4 regions of the Streptosporangium sp. NPDC000509 genome follow, and region 3 is predicted to be linked to each of the others. Evidence: riboswitches for the same ligand, from Rfam matches in the RefSeq annotation. Region 3 holds a riboswitch; each other region holds the start of a gene.

Region 1 (4,877 bases), on a different contig from region 3:
TCGGCCATCGCCTGGCCGGTCTCCCACGCCAGTCTGCTCGGCACGGCCTTGGGATCGACCGAGTAGAAGTTGCGGCCGGTGGGCAGCACGTTGATCAGCCCGCGCAGCGGCGAACCGCTCGGCCCGGCGGGCACGTAGCCGCCGTCGAGGGCGTGCAGGATCGCGTCGATCTCGTCGGTGGTGCGCGCCAGCCGGGGCACGACCTCGACGGCGGCGAACCGCAGGATCCGCTCCACCTCCCCCAGGTTCGCACCGCGTACGTCGGCCGCGGCGGGCACCCCGGATCCGCCGCCCCGGCCGGTCACTCCGGCCGGGCCCGCCGAGGCGCCGGCGTCGTCGCGGCCGGTGTCGTCGGCCCGGCCCAGGACCTCGGCGGTCACCTCCCCTGCCGCGGCCGGGTCCCAGCCGCGGTGTTCCATCGCCTCGACCAGGGCTCGGGCCAGGGTCTCGGCGTCGTCGACACCGATCCGTCCCGCGCTGCCGTCCTCGGCCAGGCCCAGTGCCTCGCGCAACCCGACGAGCGCCTCGCCACCCGCCCACATCTGCCGGGCGCGGAGCATGGCCAGGACCAGGTCGACGCGCGGCCCCCCTTCGGGGGCGGCTCCCAGCACGTGCAGGCCGTCGCGGATCTGAACGTCCTTGACCTCGCACAGCCAGCCGTCGATGTGCAGCAGGAAGTCGTCGAACTCGGCGTCGTGGGGACGGTCGGCGACCCCGAGGTCGTGGTCGAGCCTGGCGGCCTGGATGAGCGTCCAGATCTGGGCGCGGATCGCGGGCAGCTTGGCCGGGTCCATCGCCGCGATGGAGGCGTGCTCGTCGAGGAGCTGCTCCAGCCTGGCCATGTCCCCGTAACTGTCGGCGCGGGCCATCGGCGGGACGAGGTGGTCGACCAGGGTGGCGTGGGCGCGGCGCTTGGCCTGGGTGCCCTCGCCCGGGTCGTTCACCAGGAACGGGTAGACGAGCGGCAGGTCGCCGAGCGCGGCGTCCGGGCCGCAGGAGGCCGACAGGCCCGCCGACTTGCCGGGCAGCCACTCCAGGTTGCCGTGCTTGCCCACGTGGACCACGGCGTGCGCGCCGAAGCCGTCGGCCAGCCAGCGGTAGGCGGCCAGGTAGTGGTGGCTGGGCGGCAGGTCGGGATCGTGGTAGATCGCGATGGGATTCTCGCCGAAGCCGCGCGGCGGCTGCACCATGACCACCACGTTGCCGGAACGCAGCGCGGCCAGCACGATCTCGCCCTCGGGATCGTGTGAGCGGTCCACGAACAGCTCGCCGGGCGCCGGGCCCCAGTGCTCCTCCATCCGGGCGCGCAGGTCCGCGGGGAGGGTGGCGTACCACTCGGCGTACCGGCTCGCCGCGATGCGCACCGGGTTTCCCGCGAGCTGTTCCTCGGTGAGCCAGTCCTGGTCCTGCCCGCCCGCGGCGATCAGCGCGTGAATGAGCGCGTCGCCGTCCTGCCCGCTCACCCCGGGCAGCTCGTCCTCGGCGCCGATGTCGTAACCGCGCTCGCGGAGCGCGGCCAGCAGCCGTACCAGGCTGGCCGGGGTGTCCAGGCCGACGGCGTTGCCGATGCGCGCGTGCTTGGTGGGATAGGCCGACAGCATCAGCACCAGCCGCCGCTCGGCGGGCGGGATGTGCCGCAGCGCGGCGTGGCGCACCGCGATGCCCGCCACCCGCGAGGCCCGCTCGGGGTCGGCCACGTAGACGGTGAGCCCGTCCTCGTCGATCTCCTTGAAGGAGAACGGCACCGTGATGATCCGTCCGTCGAACTCGGGGATCGCGACCTGGGTGGCGGCGTCCAGCGGGGACAGGCCGTCGTCGTTCTCCTCCCAGGAGGCCCGGCTGCTCGTCAGGCACAACCCCTGCAGGATCGGCACGTCCAGCTCGGCGAGCGCGCCGACGTCCCATGCCTCGTCGTCCCCGCCCGCCGACGCGGTCGCCGGGCGGGTGCCGCCCGCGGCGAGCACGGTCACCACCAGGGCGTCCACCGTGCGCAGGACCTCCAGCAGGCCGGGTTCCGCGGTGCGCAGCGAGGCGCAGTACACCGGCAGCGCCCGCGCGCCCGCGTCCTCGATCGCCGAGCAGAGCACTTCGACGAAGGCGGTGTTCCCCGCCACGTGGTGGGCCCGGTAGTAGAGCACCCCGACGACGGGTCCGTCCTGGCCGCGCGTCTCGCGCGCGAGCGTTCCCCAGGTGGGGGTGGGCTCGGGCGCGGCGAACCCGTGGCCGGTGAGCAGCAGCGTGTCGGACAGGAAGTGATGCAGCTCGGTCAGGTTGGCCGGGCCGCCGTGGGCGAGGTAGGCGTGCGCCTCGGCGCAGACCCCGCCGGGCACGGTGGACAGCTCCATCAGCTCGGCGTCCGGCGCCTGCTCGCCGCCGAGGACGACGACGGGCCGGGGTCCGGCGAGCAGCGCGTCCAGCCCCTCCTCCCAGGCGCGGCGCCCGCCGAGCAGGCGGACCACGACCAGGTCGGCGCCCTCCAGCAGCGGTGGGAGGTCGGCGGCGGTGAGTCTGGCGGGGTTGCCGAGCCGGTAGTCCGCGCCGCTCGCGCGGGCGCTCAGCAGGTCGGTGTCGGAGGTCGAGAGCAGCAGGATCACGCGCCACACTCCAGCAGAGGAGTGGCGGTACGGCCCGCGGGAGCCGCGATGCGGCGGGAGAGCGGCGACGTCGCGGTGTGACGCGGGAACGGCGGTGTGACACCGTGATGCGGCGACCGCGATGCCGCGTCGTAATGGGAAGACCACGATGCCGCGTCGTAGCGGGGGAACGGCGATGTCGCGGTGTGACGGGGGAACGGCGAAAAGCGCACGGAGCTTCCTCCCTCGGGGTCCTCGCCCCGGGTCGTCGTCGGCCACGACGGCTGGAGTCTCCTGGCTCCCGGATCGGTGCTCACCCCGGCCTTCCCGTCCTTCGTCGGACAGTGGCCCGGGTGGGGTTCGCTCCCCGGTTACAGTGGCGGGACCGCGCCGGATTCACACCGGCTTCCTCCCTTGCCGTCGCCATCGATGACACTACGGCAGTCCGGGTCATTGCAAGAAACTGGCATTAACATCCTCTGAGTGTCCATTGCCGACTTTTCCGGACGATCGCGGCTCGACGCGTGCCCCGGGGCCCTCCAGGTCCACCCCGCCGCGGACGGCGGCCTGGCCCGCGTCCGCGTACCCGGAGGTCGTCTCACCCCCTCCCAGCTGCGAGAACTCGCCGACGCCGCCACGGCGTACGGCAACGGCGTCATCGAGCTCACCTCCCGGGCGAACGTCCAGGTGCGCGGTCTCGGGCCGGAGAATCCCGGAAGCGGTCCGGAAAACGGATTCGCCGCGCGGATGGCGAGAGCGGGCCTGCTGCCCTCGGCGACACACGAGCGCATCCGCAACATCCTCGCCTCCCCGCTGACCGGAGTGGACGGACCGGCCGAACCAAACGACCCCGGCAGACCGGCTGGATCGGCCGAACCAAACAAATTCGGCAGACCAAACAAACCAACCGGACCCGCCCAACCAGGCGGAATCGACGAGCCAAGCAGGCCGAGCGGACCGAGCGGCGGGGATGCTCCGAACGGCACGAAAACGAACGGCTGTGGGATCGCCGACATCACCCCTCTGGTCGGCGAGCTGGATCGACGGCTGTGTGCTCGCCCGGCCCTCGCCACCCTGCCGGGACGGTTCATGTTCGCCCTCGACGACGGACGGGGAGACGTGGCCGGCCTGGGCGCGGACGCCACGATCCTGCCCACGGCACCGGACGAGGCCGCGTTGCTCCTCGCCGGAACCGACACCGGCCTGCGCGTACCGCTCGACGAAGCCGTGACCGTCCTGCTCGCCGCCGCCGAGGCGTTCCTCGACGAACTGGCCACCCGGGACGTCACCGCCTGGCGGATCGCCGAACTTCCCGACGGGCCCTCCCGGATCGCCACCCGGGTGCGAACCGCTCTCGGACTCCCCGACACGCCCCCCTTCGAACCGGTGAGACCGCACGTCGTGACCTCCGGGCCGGTCGGCGTCATCGAGAGCACGGACCGGCGAGGGAACCGAACCGGCGTCACCGGAGAGACAGGTCCCGGAAAGGCCGCAGGCCACGGAGACAGGGACACGGACGGTCCAGGAAACGAGGGCACGCGGGTGGCGCTCGGGGTGGCGATCCCCCTGGGGCGGCTGACCTCCGCGCAGGCACTGCTGCTCGCCGACGCCGCCTCGGGCGGGGAGATCCGGCTCACGCCATGGCGCGGTGTGGTCCTGCCCGGCCTGGACCGCGCCGAGGTCACGGGCACGGCCGCCCGTCTGGAGGCCGCCGGGCTGGTCGTCGACCCCGCCTCCCCCTGGATCGGTGTGACGGCCTGCACCGGCCGCCCCGGCTGCGCCAAATCCCTCGCCGACGTCCAGGCCGACGCCGCCACCGCCATCGGCATGGCCCCGCCGTCCGCAACCTCGCCACCCGGGAGTGAGCCGCCGTCCAAGGGCGAACCGTCCACGACCTCACCGGCCGGGAGCGAACTCGGCATGGCCCCGCCGTCCACGATGGGGCCGGGCACCGATACGCTCCCCGTGCACTGGGCGGGCTGCGCCAGGCGCTGCGGCCGCCCGAGGGGACGGGTCGCGGACGTGATCGCCACCGGTGACGGTTACCGCCTGGAACTGGACGGCACCGCCCTGACCTGCTCCGGCATCGAGGAGACCGCGGCCGCGGTGGCGGCCGCCAGAGGGGAAATGTGATCGACTACGTCCGCGACGGCGCGGAGATCTACCGCCGCTCCTTCGCCACCATCCGCACGGAAGCCGACCTGGACGGCCTGCCCGCAGACGTCGCCCGGGTCGCGGTCCGTATGATCCACGCCTGCGGGATGGTCGACCTGGTGAGCGACCTGCGCTGGTCGCCCGGTGTCG
Region 2 (4,877 bases), on a different contig from region 3:
TCGAGCAGTTGCGGGCGCAGCTCCCCCTCCTCGGGATTCATCGTCCCGACCAGCAGGAACCGGGCGGCGTGCCGTACCGACACCCCCTCGCGCTCGACGTAGCAGGTGCCGAGGGCCGCGGCGTCGAGCAGCAGGTCCACCAGGTGGTCGTGGAGAAGGTTGACCTCGTCGACGTACAGGACACCCCGGTGGGCGCCCGCGAGGAGACCGGGTTCGAAGGATTTCACGCCCTCGGTGAGGGCCCGCTCGATGTCGAGGGAGCCGACGAGGCGGTCCTCGGAGGCGCCGACGGGCAGCTCGACCAGGCGGGCGGGTCTGATGGACCGGGCCGCCGGTTCCGCGGGGGCCTCGTGTGGCCCGTCGGGGCAGCCGGGGTCGGGGGCGGCGGGGTCGCAGGAGAACCGGCAACCGGTCACCACCTCGACAGGCGGCAGGAGAGCGGCCAGCGCCCGCACGATCGTGGACTTGGCGGTGCCCTTCTCCCCTCTGACCAGTACTCCCCCGACGCGAGGGGAGACCGCGTTGAGGATCAACGCGAGTTTCAGGTCCTCCAGCCCCACGATCGCGGTGAAGGGATAGCGGGGGTTGCGCACCTTGGGATCTCCTTCGCATCGTCGGGATGTTCATCGCGTTCACGTCGTCGGGTGGTCGCGCCGTCAGGGGAGGTGGCTGAGCCGCCAGCGCCCGCCGCGCCCGGTGAGTGCCACCCGGGCCAGCGGCGCGACGTCGACGCGCCAGAAGGAGCGGGCGGGGGCGCCGAGGACGTGAACGACCGCGGCACGGATGACCGCCGGATGGGTGATCGCGACGGCCCTGCCGGGAGTACGGACGGCGAGCCAGCCGGAAACCCTGGCGAGGAGCGCGGTGATCGACTCCCCGCCGTGCGGCGCCGCGCCCGGATCGCCGAGCCAGGAGGCGAGCGCCTCGGGCTCCGCGGCCTCGACCTCGCCGAGCGTCATGCCACTCCAGCGGCCGTGGTCGCAGTCGGCGAGCAGCGGGTCGTGCTCCGCCCGCAGGCCGAGCGCCGCCGCCGTCTGGACGCAGCGCAGCTCGGCCGGGCAGGCCGCGGGACCGGGGCCGAAGTCCCGCGCCATCCTCTCGGCCCGGCGCAGGCCGCGTTCGTCGAGTGGTTCGTCGACGGGGAACGCGGCCCGCGCCGTCGCCGAGGTGGAGGCGTGGCAGACCAGGAGCAGGCGGGTGACCCCCGAGGGGGTCGTCACACCGGGCCGCGCCTGCGGGCGGCGAAGGCGAAGAGCGCGCCGACACCGGCCCAGAAGACCGCCTGGGTTCCTATCGAGGCGATCCGGAAGTCCCACAGGAGATCGGCGGGGAAGCCCTGGGGCACCTCCGAGATCTCCGGCAGGAGGATCCAGGCCGCGACGACGGGGACCAGGAAGGCGGCGCCCGCCGACAGCCAGCGCACCCACGGTTCACTCCGCGAGGCGTAGCGGTGGGCGGCGGTGCCTGCGGCGACGGCGAGGATCCCGATGGCCACGGCGACCAAATAGAGCACAGTGCGCTGGTCGATCGTCTCCGGGTCACCGACCGCCGGTGGGTTGGCGGGATATTTCATGAAAGGGATGAGGACGACGGAGGTGAACGCGGCGGCGGCGAGCGTGACCGCGAGCACCGGTTCCGAGCGAGGTCCCGCCCGGCCGCGTACGGCCGCGTAGACGAGGGAGAACAGTCCCCCGATCGCCAGGCCGTACAGGCCGAGGGCGAGGAAGAGCCCGAAATGCTGCCCGTCCCTGCTGACGAGGGCCTCCTCCTCGTCGTGGGAGTGGGCGGCGGTCCCGGTGTCGTCGTGTGGTTCGGCCGCGGAGGCGGCCGCGGCCGCCTCCTCGAGCGCGATGGCCTGGTCGATGCGTGGTTCGCCGACGGTGTAGGCGAAGACGGCCGCGAGCAGCCCTGCGAGCAGTCCGGCGACGAGGCCCCGGACGATGAGTTTGGAGATCACCTGCGGCTCAGTGGCACGGTACGCCGAGCAGATGACGCCCGTCGTGCATGAGTTCGTGCAGGTAGTTTCCCGCCTGGGAGATCGCCCCCTGGTCGAAGGTGACCAGATAGGCGAGAAGCAGCAGCACCGGTACGGCGAGCAGCCAGCGGGTGAGCGAGTGCCATGGGATGGGCTGGGTGTGCGGTGCCGAGATCTGGCTCACGGCCACCTCCTCCGGGATTGACGCGTCCCTTTTCGTAGGTCGGTGGCGGTCGAGTGTGACCTGGCTCCCGGCCCTCGCGGGCCGGATTACAGTGGCGCGACCGCACCGGAATTTCACCGGATTTCCCTCGCACCGCCACAAAGCACCCGGAACGTATCCCGATTCTCCGTCCCCCGTCAATCCAGGTGTCCGGTTTGACGGGATCCGGTAGGCGCGAAGAGGGGGAGGCGGCCCGGCCGGGCCGCCTCCCCCTCTCAGGCCCTTCTCAGGCCCCGCTCAGGACGTCACTGCTCGCCGGTGAGCGCCGTCACCAGCTCAGCGGCGGTACGGCAGCGGTCGAACAGCTCGCCCACGTGGGCCTTGGTGCCGCGCAGCGGCTCAAGGGTGGGGACGCGCTGCAGCGACTCACGGCCGGGGATGTCGAAGATGACCGAGTCCCAGGAGGCCGCGGCCACCGACTCGCTGTACTGGCTCAGGCAGCGGCCTCGGAAGTAGGCCCGGGTGTCGTTGGGCGGCACCTCGATGGCCCTCTGCACCTCCTCCTCGGTGACCAGGCGCTGCATGCGGCCCCGGGCGACCAGCCGGTTGTAGAGTCCTCGGTCGGGACGGATGTCGGAGTACTGGAGATCGACGAGCTGCAGACGCGGATGCGACCAGGGAAGGCCGTCACGGGTCCGGTATCCCTCCAGAAGCTCCAGCTTGGCCACCCAGTCGAGTTCGCCGGACAGCTGCATCGGATCCTCCGCCAGACGGGTGAGGACCGACTCCCAGCGCTCCAGGATGTCCTTGGTGGGCTCGTCCAGGCCGTTGGCGCTGCGCTCCTCGGCATACTTGCGCGCGAGCTCCAGGTATTCCATCTGGAGCTGTACCGCCGTCAGCTTGCGGCCGTCGCGCATGGAGATCTCGTACTTGAGCGTGGGGTCGTGTGAGACCGCGCGCAGGGCCTGGACGGGGTTGTCCACGGCGAGGTCGCGGGTGAAGTAGCCGTCCTCGATCATCGCCAGGACGAGCGCGGTGGACCCCAGCTTCAGGTAGGTCGAGATCTCCGACATGTTGGCGTCACCGATGATGACGTGCAGGCGACGGTATTTCTCCGGGTCGGCGTGGGGTTCGTCCCGGGTGTTGATGATCGGCCGCTTGAGCGTCGTCTCCAGCCCCACCTCGACCTCGAAGAAGTCGGCCCGCTGGCTGATCTGGAAGCCCTCGCCCCGTGAGTCCTGACCGATGCCGACCTTGCCCGCGCCGGTGACGACCTGCCGGGAGACGAAGAACGGCGTCAGGTGCCTGACGATGTCGGCGAACGAGGTGGCCCGGCGCATGAGGTAGTTCTCATGGCAGCCGTAGGAGGCGCCCTTGTTGTCGGTGTTGTTCTTGTAGAGCTGGATCGGGGCGTTGGCCGGCATCGCCGAGGCGCGAACCGCCGCGTCGTGCATCACCCGTTCGCCCGCCTTGTCCCAGATCACCGCCGCCCGAGGATTGGTGCACTCGGGTGTGGAGTATTCGGGATGGGCATGGTCCACGTACAACCGGGCCCCGTTGGTGAGAATCACGTTCGCCAGGCCGAGGTCCTCGTCGGTCAGCTGGCTCTGGTCCGCCACCTCCCGCGCGAGGTCGAACCCCCGTGCGTCCCGCAACGGGTTCTCCTCCTCGAAGTCCCATCGCGCGCGCCGTGCCCTGGCGGCCGAGGCCGCCAGATAGGCGTTCACGACCTGAGAGGAGGTCACCATCGCGTTGGCCCCCGGCTGTCCGGGCACGGAGATGCCGTATTCGGTCTCGATGCCCATCACCCGCCGTACCGTCATGCGCACCCTCTGTTCGTCAGGGACTGTTTCTCTCCGTGGTATCTATTCCCGACCCTAGACCCTTCACTATGCCCGGTGGTCGGACAGTTATGGCACCGAAGCCTTTTCGCCCGTTGCGAGGGGGATCGAGGAGAGCGCGGGGAGCTGCGACGAGGACGGGGATGCGGCCCTTCTCCGCCGCACGGATTTGACGAACTCCTGAAGCGGACGCTCGGCCACCCGGTACACCAGATAGGAGAACGCCGTCGCGGCCAGCACCGTGACCAGGGCGGTCAGCGGGGGCGGCAGCACGTCCCGCAGCGCGGGGACGATCAGGACCGCGGCCGGGGTGTGGAACAGGTAGAGCGGGTAGGTGAGCGCGCCCAGGACGACCAGGCCGCGCCAGCGCAGCCATCCCAGCCATCCCAGCGCCACCATGGCCATGAGCACGTAGAAACCGACCACGGTGGCGACAACGGCCCACTCGGGCACGGGCATCGCGGCGTAGCCGACCTTCTCGACGCGCCCGGCCACCCGGTCGATCGCCGCGCTCACGGCCAGGCCGCCGCTGATCCCGGCCAGGCACCACAGGACGAGCCTGGGACCGAACCTCGTCATCAGGAAGAACGCCATGCCGCCGACGAAGTACGCCGCGTACTTGGGCATGATCACGAGCTCGACCCACGCCTCGTCGCTCCCGGCGAAGAACCCGGCCGCCAGCAGCCAGACGCCCATGAAGACCAGGCAGCGGTTGAGCGTCACCCCGAAGATCACCAGGATCGAGATCAGTACGTAGAAGCGGAGTTCCACCCAGAGCGACCAGTAGACACCGTTGGCGTCGTAGACGCCGAGGGCCCGCTGGAGCATCGTGAGGTTGATCCCGTACTCGCCGAGGCTGAGCTTGGGGTCCAGGGCCGTGGCGGCGGTCAGCCCGTAC
Region 3 (4,877 bases):
TGCACGCGGGCCCCGAGGTCTCGGTGGCGAGCACCAAGGCGTTCACCTCGACCGCCGTGGCCTTCGCGCTGCTCGCGCTGCACCTGGGCCGGGTGCGCGACCTGTCTCCCGCCGACGGCCGCAGGATCTGCGACGGCCTGCGCAGGCTGCCGGACCAGATCAAGGAGATCCTGGCGCTGGAGCCGCAGATCAAGGAGCTGGCGGGCAAGTACGCCGAGTCGCCGAGCATGATGTTCGTGGGCCGGGTGAGGGGCTATCCGGTGGCCCGCGAGGGCGCGCAGAAGCTCAAGGAGATCTCGTACGTGCACGCCGAGGCCTATCCGGCGAGCGAGCTGAAGCACGGGCCGTTGGCGCTGATCGGCCCGGACATGCCGACGGTGGCGATCGTTCCCGACGACGAGCTGCTGGACAAGAACCTCACCACGCTGGGTGAGATCCGCGCCCGGGGCGGCCGGGTGCTCATGGTGGGCCACCGCGACGCCGACCCCAAGCTCGCCGACGACTGCGTCGTGGTGCCCAAGAACGAGACCGAGCTGGACCCGATCCTGCTCTCGATCCCGCTGCAGCTCTTCGCCTACCACGCGGCGGTGGCCCTGGGCCGCGACGTCGACAAGCCCAGGAACCTGGCCAAGAGCGTCACGGTGGAGTGAGCCCCGCGCCCTTTCCCTCCCCCCCCGTCTCGTCACAGATGGTGATGGAGTACTAACCTTTGGTATAGGGGGTTCTTGGGGGAAGGGGCGCTTATGCGCCGTAGGGGGTTTTTCGCGCTGGCGGCGGGGGTGCTGCTCGCCGCGGGGTGCGGCGCGAACGACGCCGGCTCGGTGGTGAAGCGCCTGCTCGTCCTCGAACCGACCATCGACGGCCACGGCTGGGACAGGATCGCGGGCAGGCTGGCGACCGTCGCGGTCCAGGCGGGACTGGCGCGTACCGCGATGGCCGTCGAGCGGGGCGGCGCCCTGGGCTCCGCCCCTCGCGACGCGTTCGGCGCCTTCGGTGCCTTCGGCGGCCCCTTCGCGCGAGAGGGCAGGCTGCTCGTCACCGCGATGCCGATGGTGGCGGCCGCGGAGATCGCCAACACCGTCGCCGTGGTGAACGCCGCCACCCCCATCGCCCGCCTGGTCGGCGACTGGGCGGTCCTGGTCGTCCCCGCCGACTCCCGCCTGCTGACCTTCGAGGACTTCGCCGCGGGGTTGCGCCGGAACCCGGCGGGGCTCGCGGTCGGCGGCCGGTCGGAAGGGGGCTCCGAGCACGTGCTCTACGGCATGATCGGCAAGTGCCTCGGGGTGGACACCCGGCTGCTGGAGTATGCCGGATACCTCACCCCCGAGGACGCCGTGGAGGCGCTCCAGGTGGGCCAGGTGGCGGCCCTGCTGGGATCGGCGCGTGCCCTGCGCTCCGAGATCGCCGCGGGCCGTATGCGGCCCCTGGCGGTCTCCTCCGGCGACCGGATCGACGGGATCGACGCGCCGACGCTCAGGGAGGTCGACGTCCGGCTGGAGTACAGCGACTGGTGCGGCCTGCTGGGGCCCAAGGACATGAGCCCGGAGGACAGGGACGCCGCGATCGCCCTGTGCGACAGGCTCGACGCCGCGCCACGCTGGCGCTCCCTGTGCGCGGCCCACGGCTGGAGCCGGGTCTACCTCAGCGGCGACGACTTTCGCCAGTGGCTCGCCACCGAGACGGCCCGCGCCCGCGGTGTGCTTCACGAGCTCGGACTGCTGAAGTCCTCCGACACAACTTGTTGGGGTAGTTGCGTCAGGCGCCCCTAGATGTAGGATCCTGCTCGTTGCTGGTTCGCCCCGCGGGGGGCGAGGCAAGAGGGAACCCGGTGAGATTCCGGGACTGCCCCGCAGCGGTGAACGGGAACGAAAGCCGTCATTGAGCACTGGGTGATCCATACCTGGGAAGCGACGGCCGGTAGGCATGCGCGTTGCGCCCGTGAGTCCGAAGACCTGCCGGTGACGTGAATGTCCAGGGCCTCGTGGGAGGGCCCGCGGAACGAGGCGATCCGGCGTGCCCGGGATCGCTCGCGGACGCGTGCCATCCGGCGGAGCCTGGGGCGAGTCCGATCGAGCGAGGGGCACCAGGTGACACAGGCATTGGCGGAGACCGCGACGGGGAGCACGGCGGCGACCGCGACGGGCGACAGCGGCGTCGAAGGCGCGGTGGTGGCCGCGACGGGCCATGGCGGCACGGGAAACACCGGGAACGCGCAGAGCGCCGCGGTGGCCGCGACGGGCGACGACGGCGCCGGGAGCGTCGGGAGCGCCACGGACGCCCGCAGGCTGGCCATCGACGAGGCCGCCGCCCGGGTGATCACCGATCCCGAGAACTCCAGGGTCGCCGCCGCGATGCTGGCCGAGCTGATCGCCGACGAGGCCGCCGAGCACGGCGTCCGCGCCTTCTCCGAGTCCGTCACCGCGACCCACGAGGCGGGGCTGGTCGCCGACGGGCTCGCGAGGTTCGTGTCCGCCCACGCCGCGGTCCTGGACGCGCTGGTCGATCCGGAGGCGGACGCCAGGTTCGAGTACTTCGGGCTGCGCACCGTCTACGACCGCTACCTGCTGCGCCACCCGAGGACCCGCAAGGTCCTTGAGCGCCCGCAGCACTTCTTCCTGCGGGTGGCCTGCGGCCTGGCCGAGACCGTCGAGGAGGCCGCCGAGCTGTACGCGCTCATGGCCACCCTGTCCTACCTGCCCAGTTCGCCCACGCTGTTCAACTCGGGCTCGCGCAGGCCCCAGCTCTCCTCGTGCTTCCTGCTCGACTCGCCCCGCGACGAGCTGGAGTCCATCTACGAGCGCTACGGGCAGGTCGCGCGGCTGTCGAAGTACGCGGGGGGCATCGGGATCGCCTGGACCAGGGTCCGCTCGCGGGGCTCGCTGATCCGGGGCACCAACGGACACTCCAACGGCATCGTGCCCTGGCTGCGCACGCTCGACGCCAGCGTCGCCGCGGTGAACCAGGGAGGCCGCCGCAAGGGCGCGGCCTGCGTCTACCTGGAGCCCTGGCACGCCGACGTCGAGGAGTTCCTGGAACTGCGCGACAACACCGGCGAGGAGGCCCGTCGCACGCACAACCTGAACCTGGCCAACTGGATCCCCGACGAGTTCATGCGCCGGGTCGAGGCCGACGGCCTCTGGTCGCTGTTCGACCCCAAGGAGGTCCCGCACCTCACCGACCTGTACGGCGCCGCGTTCGACGACGCCTACCGGGCCGCCGAGGCCGAGGGCCGCTTCACCCGGCGGATTCCCGCCCGCACCCTGTACGGGCGGATGATGCGCACGCTCGCCCAGACCGGCAACGGCTGGATGACCTTCAAGGACGCGGCGAACCGTACCTCCAACCAGACGGCGAGGCCCGAGAACGTCATCCACCTGTCGAACCTCTGCACCGAGATCCTGGAGGTCACCGGCGACGCCGAGACCGCCGTCTGCAACCTCGGCTCGATCAACCTCGCCGCCCACCTGTCAGGGGACATCGAGGACGGGATCGACTGGGCGCGGCTGCGCGCGACGGTCCGTACCGCGGTGCGGTTCCTCGACCGGACCATCGACCTGGGTTTCTATCCGACTCCCGAGGCGGAGGCGGCCAACCGGCGGTGGCGTCCGATCGGGCTCGGCCTGATGGGCCTGGCCGACGTGCTGTTCGCGCTGCGGCTGCCGTTCGACTCGCCGCGCGCGCTGGAGCTGTCCACCCGGATCTCCGAGGAGATCGCGCTCGCCGCCTACCGGACCTCCTCGGACCTGGCCGTCGAGCGTGGCCGCCATTCCTCGTACGAGGAGACCAGGGCCGCCGCCGGGGTGCTGCACCCCGACCACTACGGGGCCGCGACGTCGGCCGCGTGGACGGAGCTCAGGGGGCGGATCGCGGAGACCGGCCTGCGCAACTCGCTGATGATCGCGATCGCGCCGACGGCCACGATCGCCTCCATCGCCGGCTGCTACGAGTGCATCGAGCCGCAGGTCTCCAACGTCTTCAAGCGCGAGACCCTCTCGGGGGAGTTCCTCCAGGTCAACCGCTATCTCGTCCGTGACCTCCAGGCCCGCGGCCTGTGGACGGCGCCGATCCGCGACGCGATCAAGCGCGCCGACGGCTCGGTCCAGGACATCCCCGAGATCCCCGCCGACCTGCGGCTGCTCTACCGGACCGCCTGGGAGCTGCCGCAGAAGGCGCTGATCGACCTGGCCGCCGCGCGCACCCCGTACATCGACCAGTCGCAGTCGCTGAACCTCTTCATGGCCACGCCGACCATCGGCAAGCTCTCCTCGATGTACGCCTACGCGTGGAAGTCGGGCCTGAAGACCACCTACTACCTGCGCTCGCGCCCGGCCACCCGGATCGCGCAGGCCACCGTGGCGGCCCCGGCGGAACGGGCCGCGGCCGAGCCCGGGGCGGTGTCCGAAGTCGTGTCCGAGGCCGTCGCCTGCTCCCTGGAGAACCCCGAGTACTGCGACGCCTGCCAGTAGCCGTCCGGTCCGTCGACACCCCTCAGCAGTCCTCAGCAGCCTTCAGAAAGGCGATTCTTCCGATGTTGCTCGACCCCGGCATGGATCTCACCCTGCGGCCGATGCGCTACCCGGAGTTCTACGAGCGCTACCGGGCCGCGATCCGCAACACCTGGACGGTCGAGGAGGTGGACCTCACCTCCGACCTGGCGGACCTGGCGAGGATGACGCCCGAGGAGCGTCACCTGATCAACCGTCTCGTGGCCTTCTTCGCCACCGGCGACTCGATCGTGGCCAACAACCTCGTCCTCAACCTCTACCAGCACCTCAACGCCCCCGAGGCGCGCCTGTATCTCAGCAGGCAGCTGTTCGAGGAGGCGGTGCACGTCCAGTTCTACCTCACCCTGCTGGACACCTACCTGCCCGATCCCG
Region 4 (4,877 bases), on a different contig from region 3:
CGAACCCGTTACCCCACCTGAGGATCTGATGCGCGAGCACGGCGTGCTCAAGCGCATCCTGCTCATCTACCGGGACGGGATCCGGCGCATCGACGGCGGCCAGGCCGTACCGGCCCAGGCGCTGCACGCCTCGGCGGGTCTCATCCGCTCCTTCATCGAGGAGTACCACGAGCGCCTGGAAGAGAAGTACGTCTTCCCGCCGCTGGTCAAGGCCGGCAAGCTCACCGGCACCGTCGCGGTGCTGCTCCAGCAACATCGGCGCGGACGCACGGTGACCGGCCGCATCCTGAACGCCACCGGCACGACCGGCGTCGCGACGCCGTCCGCCCGGGCCCGCCGCGCCCTGGTCGCCGACATGGCCGCCTTCATCCGCATGTACGAACCGCACGAGGCGCGCGAGGACACCGTCGTCTTCCCCGCCCTGCGCGAAGTCGTCTCCGCCAAGCAGTTCGCCGAGTTGGGCGAGATCTTCGAAGACGAGGAACACCGCCGTTTCGGTACGGCCGGATTCGCAGGCGTCGTCAACCAGGTGGCCGACATCGAGAAGAGCCTCGGCATCTACGACCTGGCCCAGTTCACTCCCCGGGGGTGAGCTGTCGATGACTTGAACGCGATCATGCGGTGTGTGGCCAGGAAGCTTCCTGAACGCCGGCCCGAAGCAGGGCTTCGGGCCGGGAAGCGGCACTGATCAGAGATCCGCTCGGACAGCTCGGGCGGCGGCGACCATGTTGGCCAGGGCTGCTCGCGTCTCGGGGTAGCCGCGGGTCTTCAGCCCGCAGTCGGGGTTGACCCACAGACGGTCGGCCGAAACGGCCTGGAGGGCGTTGCGCAGGTTGTCCTCGATCTCCTCGGCGGTCGGGACGCGCGGTGAGTGAATGTCGTAGACGCCGGGGCCGATGCCGTTGGCGTAGCCGACCTCGGTCAGGTAGGGCAACAGCTCCATATGGGAGCGGGCGGCCTCGACGCTGGTGACGTCGGCGTCCAGGTCGGCGATCGGGCTGATGATCTCGCCGAACTCCGAGTAGCACATGTGGGTGTGAATCTGGGTGGAGTCGGCGGCGCCGGAGGTGGCCAGCCGGAACGCCCCGACCGCCCAGGCCAGATAGACCTCCTGCTCGTCCTTGCGGAGCGGCAGGAGCTCGCGCAGCGCCGGCTCGTCCACCTGGATGATCCCGATCCCGGCGGCCTCCAGATCCGTGATCTCGTCACGTAGCGCCAGGGCGACCTGGCGTGCGGTGTGTGTCAAAGCCTGGTCGTCGCGGACGAACGACCAGGCCAGCATCGTCACCGGCCCGGTGAGCATGCCCTTGACCGGCCTGGACGTGAGCGACTGGGCGTAGGAGGCCCACTCCACCGTCATCGGCTCGGGGCGGGAGACGTCGCCGTGCAGGATCGGCGGGCGCACGCAGCGGGAACCGTACGACTGGACCCAGCCGTGGTCGGTGGCGGCGTAGCCGTCGAGTCGCTCGGCGAAGTACTGGACCATGTCGTTGCGCTCGGGCTCGCCGTGGACGAGCACATCCAGGCCGAGCTCCTCCTGAAGCATGATCACGCGGGCGATCTCGGCGCGCATCGCCTCGACGTAGGCGTTCTCGTCGATCCGTCCCGCCTTGCGGTCCGCGCGGGCCTTGCGGATCTCCGCGGTCTGCGGGAACGAGCCGATCGTCGTCGTGGCCAGCTCGGGCAATCCCAGTTTGGCCCGCTGCGCCGCGAACCGGACCGCCCGATCGGCTCGCCGCGCGTCACCAAGAGCCTCCAGCCGGGCCCGGACGTCGGGATCGGCCGGTACGGCGGGGGGTTTCACGGCCGACGGGTTCTCGGAGCGTAGATCGGCGGCGAGACCGACCAGCTCGGCGACCTTCTGCCGGGCGAACGCCAGCCGCGCCCGGACCGCCGGGTCCAGCGCCGTCTCACTGTCGAGGTCGACCGGAACGTGCAGCAGTGAACAGGAACTGCTCAGCTCCACCGTGTCGGCGAACCCGAGCAGCACCGCGTACGTCGACTTCACCCGCGCGGGGTCGGCGCGCCACACGTTCCTGCCGTCGACCACGCCGGCGACCAAGGTCTTGCGGGCCAGCCCGCCGGCCGAGGCCACCGCCTCCAGGTTGCCGGGTCCGGCGACGAAGTCGAGCCCGATCGCCTCGACCTCGGTGGAGGCGACCATCCGTAGCGCCTGCGCACCGACGGCGCCGAAATACGTGGCGAGCAGGATCTTCGGACGGCTGGACAGGCCGCCAAGCCGCCGGTAGGCCCGCCCGAGCGCGTCGATCTCCCGGGCCCCGAGGTCGCGGGCCAGGATCGGCTCGTCGAACTGCACCCACCGCGCGCCCGCACCGGCCAGCCGTTCCAGCAGCTCGGCGTAGGTCTCCACCAGGGAGTCCAACAGGTCGAGCGGGGTGAATCCCTCAGGCGAGTTCGGCGCGGCCTTGGCCAGCAGGAGATAGGTGAGCGGGCCGACGAGCACGGGCCGCGTCTCGATCCCCAGATTCCTGGCCTCCAGATACTCGGCCACGGGCTTGGCGGCCGAGCCTCCGGCCAGCTGGAACCGGGTGTCCAACGCCAGCGTGGGAACGATGTAGTGGTAGTTGGTGTCGAACCACTTGGTCATCTCCAGGGGCGGAAGCTCGGCGGTGCCTCGCGCCATCGCGAAGTACCGGTCGAGCCCGGTGAGGTCGCGGTAACGCGCGGGCACGGCGTCGATCATGACCGTGGTGTCGAGCACCTGGTCGTAGAACGAGAACGTGTTCGACGGGATCGCATCAAGGCCCGCGTCACGCAGCTCGGTCCAGACCGAGCCACGCAGCGACGCGGCGGTCGCCTCCAGCTCGTCGGCGCCGATCGTGCCGGCCCAGAAATCCTCGGTGGCGAATTTGAGCTCCCGATGCGCGCCGATGCGCGGGTAGCCCAAAACGGTCGTCCTCATGGCAACTTCCCTCGTCTCGCCAGTATGCGGCCAGGCGGGAGAGAGAAACGCAACGCGGAGCAGGCCCCGGCGAGCGCGTCCCAGGCCCTCCCACGAGGCCGCGGACCACCGCGCGCCGAGCGGCACGCGGGCGGAGGCAGGTCTTCGGACTCGCGGGCACCATGCCTGAGGCATGACCTACTGGCCGTCGCTTCCCAGGCACGCGCCCAGTGCTTGTGACGGCGGTCGTTCCTGCTTACCGCTGCGGGGCAGTCCCGGATTCACACCGGGTTCCCTCTTACGACGCCCGCCCCCCGAAGGAGACGGGCGAACCATCCACACCCGAGATCCTAACGGCCCGGCCACCGTTCGGGCCCAGTCGTGTGCGCATCGGTGGCTCACTACGGGCGAACGGCGACCGATTCGGCGGAGAGCGTGACCTCGATGGTGATGTGCGGATTGTCCACTTGCGGGAGCTGAAGCCCACGCTTGAACTCCTCCGCATCGTCCGGCATCATCTTCGGCTGAACTGTGACCTTGACGTGGCCGGTCTCGTCATCTGGGTGCGTCGTCATCGTGGCCACCTCAGGACGGGATTGGAGCCAGGAGACGACCGTGTCCTGGGCCCGCCGGAGCTCCGCGGCCGAGAATCCCTTGCCGCCGATCAGGGTGACCTCCACGGGGAGGGTCCTGGCCAGCTCGATCGCGCGAGTCGGGATGGGCCCCTTGAAGCCGACGCGCAGCCCTCGCTGGTCGTCGACGTACCTGACGCCGGAGATCTCGTCGGGAAACTCCGTATTAAGTTTGTCGATCACCTGACTGTTGGACGACTGTGAGCCGAAGCGGTCGATGGCCTCCTCGTAGGAGATGCCCTCCGATCTGGCGACGGTCCCAAGGTCGACCAGCTCGGCGTAGGGAATGCCGTCGATCGTCACGCCCGGGTCGGTCACCGCGGGGTCGTAACCCTCGAAGTCCGTCGGCTTGGGCGACGAGGTAGCAGCCACCTGGGTCGCGTACCGCTTGACGACCTCTTCCAAAGGCCGACCCGACGACGCCGCCTCTCGCTTGAGCCGCTCCAGGGTGGGCCGATGCGCTTTGGGCTGATCGGCCCGCGGCAACACGATCGTCTCGCTTCCGGCCACTGTGAGTGCCGGACCGGCACCGGACTGGCCGCAGGCGCACAACGACGCAAGCACCGCAATGGTCAAAAGCAATTTCTTCACACCTAAGGGACGCTCCGCCGCCCTGAAGGGTTCATCCAGGCGCTCTCGGTACGGCGAAGTCCGTTCGTCAAATAACTTGGGTCTCCTGGCGCACTCCGGAAGGCACGGTCCGGCGCCGTTACGCGGGCGGAGGACGGTTGTGACCGGGCTCTCGCCGTTGCGGAGTCGGCGTGGTGCCGATGCCGGCCCGTGTCCTGGTCGCCCCGGTTGTCGGCCGAAGTGAAGCGCGGCCGGTTGCCCGTACTCCGCTGTTATGGGTGGCCGTTCACTCAGTCCGTCATCTCGCGGGCGAAGTGCGGTTCCGCCGCTTCCAGTCGCGGTACCGAGATGCCCAACCGTCGTGCTTCGGCCAGGGTGTCCCGGCAGACCTCACGCGGCTCCTCGGCGTCGGGATCGGAGTGCGCCGCGAAATTCACGCGCGCGAGCGCGACATGAGCGGTCAGCCAGGCGAGCACGGGGGCCGTCAGCCAGGTGGGCGCACGCAACAGCAGCGCACCGCCCCGGTGACGTCGCAGGTCGACACCGCGCGCCTGGAGGAGCGGCAGAAGCTCGCGGATGGCCAGCAGCGCCTCGCGCAGGTCGTCCGTCGCCCCTATCAGCTTGGACAACGAGCCCAGTCTCAGGCCTTGTGAGTGCAGGCCCGCGTCGAACACGAAGTGAATCCACAGCCAGCCGCGGAAGTCAGGCCGCTCCTTGAGCCGGAGTCCGGCCTCGCGAAACGCCTGGCGTACGGCCCGCTCCCGGTCGGTCGG

The links. Region 3 has a riboswitch for cobalamin ahead of ACFY3D_RS18280 (ribonucleoside-diphosphate reductase subunit alpha). Riboswitches for the same ligand answer to the same signal wherever they lie in the genome.
Region 1: it holds a riboswitch for cobalamin, as region 3 does, so the genes downstream of both, cobN (cobaltochelatase subunit CobN) here and ACFY3D_RS18280 (ribonucleoside-diphosphate reductase subunit alpha) in region 3, are expected to answer to the same signal.
Region 2: it holds a riboswitch for cobalamin, as region 3 does, so the genes downstream of both, ACFY3D_RS25740 (CbtB domain-containing protein) here and ACFY3D_RS18280 (ribonucleoside-diphosphate reductase subunit alpha) in region 3, are expected to answer to the same signal.
Region 4: it holds a riboswitch for cobalamin, as region 3 does, so the genes downstream of both, metE (5-methyltetrahydropteroyltriglutamate--homocysteine S-methyltransferase) here and ACFY3D_RS18280 (ribonucleoside-diphosphate reductase subunit alpha) in region 3, are expected to answer to the same signal.

The regions. Positions count from the first base shown of each region.
Region 1 is NZ_JBIAYX010000021.1:115,109-119,985, forward strand. It holds gene cobN (cobaltochelatase subunit CobN) at 1-2,594, opposite strand, end outside; cobalamin riboswitch at 2,840-3,035, opposite strand; gene ACFY3D_RS32515 (precorrin-3B synthase) at 3,057-4,706, shown strand; gene ACFY3D_RS32520 (precorrin-8X methylmutase) at 4,703-4,877, shown strand, end outside.
Region 2 is NZ_JBIAYX010000014.1:209,150-214,026, reverse strand. It holds gene ACFY3D_RS25755 (VWA domain-containing protein) at 1-593, opposite strand, end outside; gene ACFY3D_RS25750 (histidine phosphatase family protein) at 657-1,220, opposite strand; gene ACFY3D_RS25745 (CbtA family protein) at 1,217-1,957, opposite strand; gene ACFY3D_RS25740 (CbtB domain-containing protein) at 1,965-2,159, opposite strand; cobalamin riboswitch at 2,194-2,324, opposite strand; gene dop (depupylase/deamidase Dop) at 2,444-3,961, opposite strand; gene ACFY3D_RS25730 (acyltransferase family protein) at 4,049-4,877, opposite strand, start outside.
Region 3 is NZ_JBIAYX010000009.1:180,650-185,526, forward strand. It holds gene glmS (glutamine--fructose-6-phosphate transaminase (isomerizing)) at 1-650, shown strand, start outside; gene ACFY3D_RS18275 (tripartite tricarboxylate transporter substrate-binding protein) at 744-1,769, shown strand; cobalamin riboswitch at 1,774-1,975, shown strand; gene ACFY3D_RS18280 (ribonucleoside-diphosphate reductase subunit alpha) at 2,088-4,466, shown strand; gene ACFY3D_RS18285 (ribonucleotide-diphosphate reductase subunit beta) at 4,529-4,877, shown strand, end outside.
Region 4 is NZ_JBIAYX010000035.1:4-4,880, reverse strand. It holds gene ACFY3D_RS38715 (hemerythrin domain-containing protein) at 1-592, shown strand, start outside; gene metE (5-methyltetrahydropteroyltriglutamate--homocysteine S-methyltransferase) at 689-2,923, opposite strand; cobalamin riboswitch at 3,041-3,254, opposite strand; gene ACFY3D_RS38705 (hypothetical protein) at 3,304-4,116, opposite strand; partial or broken gene ACFY3D_RS38700 (ketopantoate reductase) at 4,395-4,877, opposite strand, start outside.